Linked DNA regions of Cereibacter sphaeroides 2.4.1. The main gene of each other region encodes a partner of the protein of the gene in region 2 in a complex. Links are inferred from orthologs where the notes say so. Each region holds a gene or a part of one and is shown on either strand. Other genes may lie near its edges.

Evidence for each region. Proteins that work in one complex are often made in the same cells at the same time.
Region 1: the proteins of clpS (region 2) and clpA are in contact, whole or in part, in a solved structure (PDB 1LZW), measured with the Escherichia coli proteins. The link is inferred for Cereibacter sphaeroides 2.4.1 from one-to-one orthologs.

What each region holds. Positions count from the first base shown.
Region 1 is NC_007493.2:913,681-918,898, reverse strand. Bases 1,534-4,533 are described here. They hold clpA (ATP-dependent Clp protease ATP-binding subunit ClpA), read left to right. Parts: upstream 1,534-1,875; coding sequence 1,876-4,191; downstream 4,192-4,533. Other genes in these bases: gloB (hydroxyacylglutathione hydrolase), read left to right, coding at 1,534-1,709. In the rest of the region: RSP_RS04525 (class I SAM-dependent methyltransferase), read right to left, coding at 92-880; more of gloB, read left to right, coding at 942-1,533; RSP_RS04510 (IS110 family transposase), read left to right, coding at 4,673-5,026; RSP_RS04505 (transposase), read right to left, coding at 5,104-5,218. UniProt on the Escherichia coli protein: ATP-dependent specificity component of the ClpAP protease. It directs the protease to specific substrates. It has unfoldase activity. The primary function of the ClpA-ClpP complex appears to be the degradation of unfolded or abnormal proteins.
Region 2 is NC_007493.2:2,427,034-2,432,152, reverse strand. What follows is about bases 1,233-4,133. They hold clpS (ATP-dependent Clp protease adapter ClpS), read left to right. Parts: upstream 1,233-2,473; coding sequence 2,474-2,794; downstream 2,795-4,133. Other genes in these bases: RSP_RS11740 (SDR family NAD(P)-dependent oxidoreductase), read left to right, coding at 3,825-4,133; RSP_RS11745 (class I SAM-dependent methyltransferase), read left to right, coding at 2,811-3,812; RSP_RS11755 (HAD family hydrolase), read right to left, coding at 1,589-2,302; RSP_RS11760 (D-alanyl-D-alanine carboxypeptidase family protein), read right to left, coding at 1,233-1,409. Outside these bases: more of RSP_RS11760, read right to left, coding at 1-1,232; more of RSP_RS11740, read left to right, coding at 4,134-4,634; RSP_RS11735 (hypothetical protein), read right to left, coding at 4,653-5,066. UniProt on the Escherichia coli protein: Involved in the modulation of the specificity of the ClpAP-mediated ATP-dependent protein degradation.

The DNA.
Region 1 (5,218 bases), 1.5 Mb from region 2 along the record:
GGATGCCTGCGAAAAGGGCTTTCAAGGCCGCTTCGTGTCATGCGACGACATGACCGGCGATGGTGCCGCTAACATCGGAATCGTGGTGACGCTAACATCCGCCCGGACAGCCGCAGGAACCGTCCGATGTGCGACCTGCGGGCGCAGGCAGCGGCTGGGGGATGCCCTCGAGCACGCGGAGCGGCTTCGACACCGCCGCCTTGAGGCCGGTGCGGGTCGGCGCATAGACCTGTTTCGAGGCCTCGACGATCAGCACGCCCCCGACCAGCCACGGGGCGAAGCGGCGGCCTCCCGTCTCCCAGAAGTCGGCCGTCTTGAGCCAGAACCGCTGGTGGAGCGGCGGCGCGAACAGGGCCGCGAGCGCACGCTCGGGCGTGAAGTCATGCCGCTTGAGCTGCGCCTCGAGCTGGTTGAGCGAATAGGGCCGGCCGAAGCCGAAGGGCGTGCCGTCGCGGCGCGCCCAGAGCCCCGAGCGCGACGGCACGATGAAGAGCGCCCTTCCGCCCGGACCCAGCACGCGCCAGGCCTCGGACAGGACCTCGGACGGGTGCTCGGACGTTTCCAGACCGTGCAGCATCACCAGCTTGTCGACCATCCCGGTGGACAGCGGCCAGGCGCCCTCTTCGCACAGGACCGAGACATTGCCCATGCCGACGGGCCAGGGCATCACTCCCTGCGGCCCGGGCATCAGCGCGATCAGACGGCGGGCCTGCTCGAGATAGGGTCGCAGCAGAGGCACCGAAAAGCCGAAGCCCGCGACCGTCTGCCCCTGCGCGTCGGGCCAGAGTTTCTGCACCTGATCGCGCACGGCGCGCTGCGCGACCCGCCCGAGCGGCGTCCTGTAATAGAAATTGTGCAGGTCGAGCACGTCGAGATGCATTGAATTGGCCTTGTCCGGGCAGAGTTCCGGGCCACACTACAAAGGAAAGGGAGAAGAAACCATGCCGCTCGAACTGGTCACGGTGCCCTGTCTCAGCGACAATTACGCCTTCCTCGTCCATGATGCGGGGACGGGCGAGACGTCGGTGGTCGACGTGCCCGAGGCAGGGCCGATCCTCAAGGCGCTCGAGGAGCGCGGCTGGCACCTCTCGCAGATCCTCCTCACCCACCACCATTCCGATCATGTGGCGGGCGTGGAGGAGCTGCGGGCGGCCACCGGGGCACGCGTGGCGGGCGCCGCCGCCGACGCCCATCGCCTGCCCCCGCTCGACCTCGAACTGGCGGAGGGCGACCTCGTGCGGGTGGGCGCCTCCGAGGGCCGGGTGATCGAGGTGCCGGGGCATACGGTGGGTCATATCGCCTTCCATTTCCCAGACTCGTCCCTGGCCTTCACCGGCGACAGCCTGATGGCCATGGGCTGCGGGCGCCTCTTCGAGGGCACGGCAGAGGCGATGTGGCAGAGCCTGCGCAAACTTTCCGCGCTGCCGCCCGAGACGATGATCTGTTCGGGCCACGAATATGCCGCGTCGAATGCGCGGTTCGCGGCCACTCTTGAACCCGACAGTCCGATGCTTATCTTCCGCGTCGGATCCATTGCCGCGGCCCGAAAAGAGGGCCGTCCCACAGTCCCTTCACATCTTTCCGACGAAATCGCGACAAATCCCTTCCTCCGGGCCGGGGAGGCCAGCCTGAAGGCCGCCGTTGGCATGGTCGATGCAGAGGATGCCGAGGTTTTCGCCGAGATCCGAAGGCGGAAGGACAAATTCTGATAGCTGCGCGAACCGTCGATCACTTTTTGCAAGGAGCCTGTCGGAAAGCGGAAGTTATCCGAAATAACACTTGAAGGGCGGCGAAGAAAACCGAACTTTAAATCTTACGAGGCCAAGGTTGGAGGGACCTCCGCCCCTCCGGCCCGCAGGACAGGAGCACCCGATCGTGCCATCTTTTTCGACCACTCTCGAGCAAGCCATCCACGGCGCTCTGGCGCTTGCGAATGCCCGCCGTCATGAACTCGCCACGCTCGAGCACCTGTTGCTTGCGCTGATCGACGAGCCCGACGCCTCGCGCGTCATGAAGGCCTGCTCGGTCGACCTCGACGAGTTGCGCAAGACGCTCGTCGACTTCATCGACGATGATCTGTCCACCCTCGTGACCTCTGTCGAGGGCTCCGAGGCCGTGCCGACGGCCGCCTTCCAGCGCGTGATCCAGCGCGCCGCCATCCATGTGCAATCCTCCGGCCGGACCGAGGTCACGGGCGCCAACGTGCTCGTCGCCATCTTCGCCGAACGGGAGTCGAATGCCGCCTATTTCCTGCAGGAGCAGGACATGACCCGCTACGACGCGGTCAACTTCATCGCGCATGGCGTGGCGAAGGACCCGTCCTATGGCGAGCCGCGCCCGGTCACCGGCGCGGAAGAGCATCATGAGACCCCGAAGGCTGAAGCTGGTGAGGCGAAGGAGTCTGCGTTGTCGAAATATTGCGTTGACCTGAACGTCAAGGCCCGCAAGGGCGACGTCGACCCGCTCATCGGCCGCGAGCACGAGGTCGAACGCTGCATTCAGGTTCTCTGCCGCCGGCGGAAGAACAACCCGCTCCTGGTGGGCGACCCGGGCGTGGGCAAGACGGCCATCGCCGAAGGGCTCGCGCGCAAGATCGTCAACGGCGAGACGCCCGACATCCTCGCCCGCGCCACGATCTTCTCGCTCGACATGGGCGCGCTGCTCGCCGGCACCCGCTACCGCGGCGATTTCGAGGAGCGGCTGAAGGCCGTGGTCAAGGAGATGGAGGATCACCCCGACGCGATCCTCTTCATCGACGAGATCCACACCGTGATCGGCGCCGGCGCCACCTCGGGCGGCGCGATGGATGCCTCGAACCTGCTCAAGCCCGCGCTGCAGGGCGGCAAGCTGCGCTGCATGGGCTCGACCACCTACAAGGAATATCGTCAGCATTTCGAGAAGGACCGCGCGCTCAGCCGCCGGTTCCAGAAGATCGACGTGAACGAGCCCTCGGTCGAGGATACGGTCAAGATCCTGATGGGCCTCAAGCCCTATTTCGAGGAGCATCACGACCTGCGCTACACGCAGGACGCGATCCGGACCGCGGTGGAACTGTCCGCGCGCTACATCCATGACCGCAAGCTGCCGGACAAGGCGATCGACGTGATCGACGAGGCCGGCGCGGCCCAGCACCTGCTGGCCGACAGCAAGCGGCGCAAGACTATCGGTCCGCGTGAGATCGAGGCGGTGGTGGCCAAGATCGCCCGCATCCCCCCGAAGAGCGTCTCGAAGGACGATGCCGAAGTGCTGCGCGACCTCGAGAAGACCCTCAAGCGGGTGGTGTTCGGTCAGGACCGGGCCATCGAGGCCCTGTCCTCGGCCATCAAGCTGGCGCGCGCCGGCCTGCGCGAGCCCGAGAAGCCGATCGGCAACTATCTCTTCGCGGGCCCGACCGGCGTCGGCAAGACCGAGGTGGCGAAGCAGCTGGCAAGCATCCTCGGCGTGGAACTGCTGCGCTTCGACATGTCGGAATATATGGAGAAGCACGCCGTCTCCCGACTGATCGGCGCGCCTCCGGGTTACGTCGGCTTCGATCAGGGTGGGATGCTGACCGATGGCGTGGACCAGCATCCGCATTGCGTGCTGCTGCTCGACGAGATCGAGAAGGCCCACCCGGATGTCTACAACATCCTGCTGCAGGTGATGGACCACGGGAAACTCACCGACCACAACGGCCGGTCGGTCGATTTCCGCAACGTGATCCTGATCATGACCTCGAACGCAGGCGCGGCCGAGCTGGCCAAGTCCGCGATCGGCTTCGGACGCGACCGGCGCGAGGGCGAGGATACGGCCGCCATCGAGCGGACCTTCACGCCCGAGTTCCGCAACCGTCTCGATGCAGTCATCTCCTTCGCGCCCCTCGGCAAGGAGATCATCCTGCAGGTGGTCGAGAAGTTCGTCCTCCAGCTCGAGGCCCAGCTCATGGACCGTGGCGTGCATATCGAGCTCTCGCCGGAAGCGGCGGCCTGGCTCGGCGACAAGGGCTACGACGACAAGATGGGAGCGCGCCCGCTGGGCCGCGTGATCCAGGAGAACATCAAGAAGCCGCTGGCCGAGGAACTCCTGTTCGGCCGGCTGGTGAAGGGCGGCGTCGTGAAGGTCGGCGTGAAGGACGATACGATCGACCTGCAGATCGAGGAACCGAAGCCGCGCCTCACCGGGTCCAAGCCGCCGCTTCTGACGGCCGACTGAGACGGGCTCTCCAAGTCGAAGATAGGGGACAAGGGCGGGGGAAACCTCGCCTTTTTTCCTTTCACATATCAGAGGTCGCCGAGGTCAAGACGCGACTGCCGCGCCCTAGGGTTCATACCCACCGGCGAACCAGCCGGCATCGCTCCCGTTCGAACCCAGGCGCCCCCCCCCGACATCAGCCGCCTCCTTCATGCGTCATGACCGACACGTGGTAATCGTATCGTCTTTCCCCATGCGGCCCGGCTTGACGTCTGCCGGCATTGCGACGGCATCAGGTCTTCGATCCGGCCTGCCGGGTGACCATTGAGGATCGCGCGCAGGGTTTCGGCGACGAGCGACGCGACCCCTGTGAGCTACCGAGAACGCGCACCGCGCCGAGGACCTTCGGGCTGAAGATGGGATCGGTGACGCGAAGACGCGGGAGACCCGGGCGCGCAAACTTGCCGACGGAAGCGCGGTCCTCGAGGGCATCGTGGACGCCATGTTGCGGGCGCGATGCCTGCTCTTCGGCGACCTTGCCTGCCTCGACAGCCAGTTGGTGGCACTCGCGAAGTCCAACCCCGTGACACGGCTACCGATGGCGACCCCGGGCGTGGGGGTGAGGGTGATCGTGGCGCCGACCTTCCGAAGGGCCGTCAACGACCCGGACCGCTTCCCACTCAGCAGGGATCTCGGCGCCGGGACGGGACTGATTCCGCGAAGGTGGCAATCGGGCAAGACCGATATCTCCGGACGGATTACGAAGGCCGGTGATCCGCCGGGGCGCGTCATGCCCTTCGAGGCCGCTGCGAGCCTTCTCGGCCGGGCCCGGGTCATGTCGCCCTTGACGTCCTGAGGTTTGAGGATCGCGAAGCGGACATCGATGAAAAAGGCGGTCGCACTCGCAAGCCGCCCCGCAGAACGGGTCGAGCCTCAGGATCTTCTGCACCGCGAGCGCCAGCCCGTCCGTGCCCCGCGGAAATCGATCGGCCGCGTCGCCACGAACACCCGTGGTTGTCCGTTCGGCGCGATCATCGCGCCGCCATGC
Region 2 (5,119 bases):
AAGCACTGGATGGCGCGGGCCTGCAGGCGGCGGCAGGCGAGGTCGGCCTGATCCTGCGTGAGCCCCATGAAGTTGGCATCGTACCCGCCGGGGCGGTCGATGATCTTGCGCAGACCCTCGGCCAGCGTCCCGGTCTCGGCCAGGGCGATCTGCATGAGCTGGCGCTCGGCCGCGGTGCGCGAGGGGAAGCGGCCCACATTCACGCCCCAGTGCCGACCGCCGGAGGTCGACATGCGGGTGATGACTTCGGGCGAGGTAGGCACCGGCGCGGCGGCGGCGAGCTGCAGCACGGGCCGGCTGCGCGGCGTGACGCCCGAGTCCGAGCCTTCGCCGCCGTAGTCCACCGCCTGCGCGATCTGCATCGCCACCGCATCCTCGGCCGAGGCCTGGGCCAGCGCGCTCTCGATCCCGCCCTGCATGGAGTTCACCATCGCCGCGGCGGCGAGGGCCGCCTGCGAGCCCGGCCGTGCCAGCGGGCGGGGCGAGCTGGTCAGGGATGCGATCGGAACGGGCTGCTGCCGCTGGGCCGCCTGCGCCGAGGCAATGGCGAGCGCGCCGGCGTCGATCGGGGCAGGCTTGCGAACCTTTGCATTCTCCGGGGCCTCGCGAAAGCCCAGATCCAGCAGATCCGCCATCTTGGCGTTACGGTGCGCGGTGCTCTTGCCGCCGAAGACGGTGGCGATGATGCGCTTGTTGCCGCGCTGCGCCGAGGCGGTGAGGTTGTAGCCCGCGGGCGAGGTGTAGCCGGTCTTGATCCCGTCGGCGCCCTTGTAGGCGTCGAGGAAGCGGGTGTTGGTGTTGGCGACCGTGGTCACGCCGGCATCGGCGCGGCGGCGCGAGAAGATGTTGTAATATTGCGGGAAATCGAAGAACAGCCGCCGGCCCAGGACGTTCATGTCGTGCGCGGTGGACAGGTGGCCCTCGGCGGTCAGGCCGTTGCAGTTCTTGAAGGTGGTCTTCGTCATGCCGATGGCCTTGGCCGTCCGGTTCATCCGCTCGGCGAAGGCCGCTTCGGAGCCGCCCACGGCCTCGCAGATCGCGGTGGCGGCGTCGTTGGCCGATTTCACCGCCGCTGCGCGGATCAGGTAGCGCAGCGCAATGCGCTGGCCCGACTTGAGGCCGAGCTTGGAGGGCGGCTCGGCGGCCGCGTTCTTCGTCACCGTCACGAGGCTGTCGAGCGAGATCTCGCCGCGCTGGATCGCCTGGAAGGTGATGTAGAGCGTCATCATCTTCGTGAGCGAGGCCGGATGCAGGCGTGTCTCGGAGTTGGTCTCGTAAAGGGTCTCGCCCGTTCGCGCATCCATCACGATGGCGGCGTAGGGCGCGGCCACAGCGGACTGTGCCGCCATCACCATGGCCACGAACACGAAAAGCACTTGTCGGACGTACTGCCCCAGCTGCGATGTCACGTCGCCTGTCCTTCTGTCTGCCTCGTTCCCGCCGGTTCCCGTTCGGTCCAGGGGATTTGTGATTTGAAGTGACGCTAGCACAGGAGGTGATTCAGGAAAACCCCTCAGTTTCAAGGGGTTTCGCGGGCCTTTTCAGTCACTGTGGCAGATCTGGGGCGCGGATGCGCAAGAACCTCAAGTTATGGGAGATTCTCGTTAAGCCTCTCGACCAGCGCCGGCAGGCCGGACAGGTCGGGCAGGGTGAAGAAGCGCGGATGCCCGTCCGGCGGATCGGCATGTTCCAGCGCCCAGGTGAGGCCATGCGGGACATGCACGCCGAATCCCCCGGCCTCGATCGGAGGAAGAACATCGGATTTCAAGGAGTTGCCCACCATCAGCGCGCGTTCCGGCCCGTCGCCGTGGCGCCGGAAGATCCGGTCGTAGACGCGGGCGTTTTTGTCCGAGACGATCTCGACGGCATGGAACATGTCGCCGAGGCCCGATTGGGCGAGCTTCCGCTCCTGATCGAGAAGATCGCCTTTCGTGACCAGCAGGACACGGTAATCGGCCGCCAGAGCCTCCACCGCCTCGCGTGCATGGTCCAGAAGCTCGATCGGATGGGCGAGCATCTCCTGACCGGCTGCGATGATCTCGCCGATGACGCCGGCGGGCACGCGTTCTTCCGTCACCTCGATGGCGGTCTCGATCATCGACAGCATGAAGCCCTTGATGCCGAATCCATAGCGGCCGAGGTTGCGGCGCTCGGCCGCCAGGAGCCGCTCGTGCAGCCGGTCCTTCTCGACATGCCGGGCGAGGAGGGCGGCGAAGCGCTCCTGCGTCAGCCGGTAGAAGGTCTCGTTCTGCCAGAGCGTGTCGTCCGCGTCGAACGCGATGGTGGTGATGCGCCGGTCCATGGCTCCTCCCGTCGCTGCCGGATTAAGCGTGCCGGTCAGGGCCCGCAAGCCCGTCCGCGTCATGTGCGCCTCTTTCCGACGGACGAAAAACGACTATACTCTCTCTCTCGCGCCAATTCCCGAATCCGCCCATCGGCAGGAGTCACGATCTTGACCCTTCGTCCGCTTCACATGTCCGACAAGACGGGCGGCCCCGGCGACGACACGTCCATCCTGACCAAGACCCGCAGCAAGACCCAGCGGCCACCGCTCTACAAGGTGCTGCTCTTGAACGACGATTACACGCCCATGGAATTCGTGGTCCATGTGCTCGAGCGGTTCTTCGGCCTGAGCCACGCGCAGGCGTTCGAGATCATGCTGACGGTCCACAAGAAGGGTCTCGCGGTGGTGGGCGTCTTCTCCTTCGAGGTGGCCGAGACCAAGGTGGCACAGGTGATGGATTTCGCGCGGCGCCACCAGCATCCGCTGCAATGCACCATGGAAAAGGAATAGGCCCCGGGGCCTTCGGATGCGCTCTGCCCGTCTGACACTGGCGCTGGAAACCGGCGCGGTCGTCCTGCCCGATGCGGGCAGTATCGTCGTCTATCGTCCGCGCGCGGCCGAGGATCTTTCGGCGCTGCCCAGGGACCGGCTGGTGCTGGTGCAGGGCTTCCGCCCCGATCACGACGCTCTCGCGGCGCAGGGGTATAAAGTGGGCATCGCCGGCGGTGCGGGCCATGCCGCTGCCATCGTCTGCCTGCCGCGCGCCCGGGCCGAGGCCCGCGCGCTTCTGGCCGAGGCGGCGGCCTCGGTCGAGCCGGGCGGGCTGATCGTGGTGGACGGGCAGAAGACCGACGGTGTCGAGCCGATGTGGCGCGATCTGTCCGAGCGGCTGGCGGTCTCGGCCACCCTCTCCAAGGCGCACGGCAAGCTCTTCACTTTCGCGGCCGGTCCGGGGCTCGAGGACTGGGCCGCGCGACCCACGGAGATCGCGGGCGGCTTCCGCACGCTGCCCGGCATCTTCTCGGCCGATGCGCCCGACCGCGGCTCGCAGCTTCTGGTCGAGGCGCTGCCCACGGATCTCTCGGGCCGGGTCGTCGATCTCGGCGCGGGCTGGGGCTATCTGGCGCGCGCGGTGCTCGAGCGGCGGCCGGTGAAGCGGATCGATCTCGTCGAGGCCGAACATGCGGCGCTCGACTGCGCACGGCTCAACGTCCCGGACGAGCGCGCCCATTTCCACTGGGCCGACGCCACCCGCTTCCGTCTCTCGAAGCCCGCCGATCTGGTGGTCTGCAACCCGCCCTTCCACACGACCCGCGAGGCCGATCCCGCCATCGGGATGGGCTTCCTGCAGGCGGCTGCGCGGCTTCTCGCCCCCACCGGGGTGCTCTGGCTGGTGGCCAACCGCCATCTGCCCTATGACCGCGGCCTCCGCACGCTCTTCCGCGAGGTCGAGGACATCGGCGGCGATGCCGCCTTCAGGATCGTCCGCGCGTCCCGACCCCAGCGCGCGGGCGGCACATCTGCATAACGGGAGTTTCCCATGTCGCTCATCATTTCCGGCAAGACGGCCATCGTGACCGGGGCCGCCGCCGGCATCGGCCTCGCGGTGGCGCGGCACTTCGTCGACAAGGGCGCGAACGTGATGTTCGTGGACATGGACGAGGAACGGCTCGCCGACCAGATCGGCGAGGAGGCGCGGGCCGAGGGCCCGGTGCGCATGTTCGCGGGCGACCTGCGCGAGAAGCTGACGATCACCAACCTCCTGTCGGCCACGATGGATGCCTTCGACCGGGTCGACATCCTCGTGAATGCGAGTCGTCAGGTGGCTCTGTCCGATCCGCTCTGCCCGGAAGAGGATGCGGTCGAGACGCTTCTGCAGCAGAATATGCTGACCAGCCTGCGCCTCACCCAGCTGACGGCCAAGCGGATGATCGCGCGGGCCGAGAAGAGCGACGAGAAGCCCACGCAGGTGGGCTCGATCATCAACCTCTCCTCCATCGCCGCGATCCGCACCCAGCCCGAGCTTCTGGCCTATTCGATCAGCTGCGCCGCGGTCGAGCAGATGACGCGGTCGATGGCGGTGGCGCTGGCCTCGAAGGGCATCCGGGTGAATGCGGTCTCCTTCGGCTCGGTCATGAGCGCGAGCCTCCAGACCGCGCTGAAGGACAGCCCGGCGATGCGCGCCCAGATCACCGAGCGCACGCCGATGAAGCGCATCGCCTCGCCGGCCGAGATCGTCGAGACGGTGCAGTTCCTCGCCTCGGACGCGGCGGCCTTCATGACGGGACAGGTGGTGACGCTCGACGGCGGACGCAGCCTGATCGACCCGGCCTTGGCGCCGGTGCACTGACGGCGGCTGTCCGGCCGGTCACTTCGTCTCGGGATAGGTCGCGCGGCACTGCTGGACGGCCGGCCCGGCCGCCCGGGCCAGTTCGGCCCGCTTGCGCTTCAGCTGCTCCAGCGTCCGGGCCTGCGAGGCGAGGTCGATGGCCTTGGGCTGGCGCACCGTGTAGGGCACCTGATCGAAACAGTGCCGGGCCGGATAGACCACCCGCTTGCCGTCCGGACGGTAGCGCACGATGGGCGGGCCGCACTGCACCCATTCGGTGCGATAGTCCGTCACCTCCTCGATCGCATAGCCGCGCGCGAGGTTCAGCTCGCCTTCCTGGATCAGCGCGTCCACCACCCGCAGGTCGCGCGTGACCTGCGAGATGCAGCGTTCCTGCGGCGTGGCGCAGGCGGCGAGCAGGGGCAGCAGCAGAAGGGTCAGGGCATGTCTCATGTCGTCGACCCTATCCCAATCCCCCTGCGGCGCCAGATGATTCTGGCGGGTCG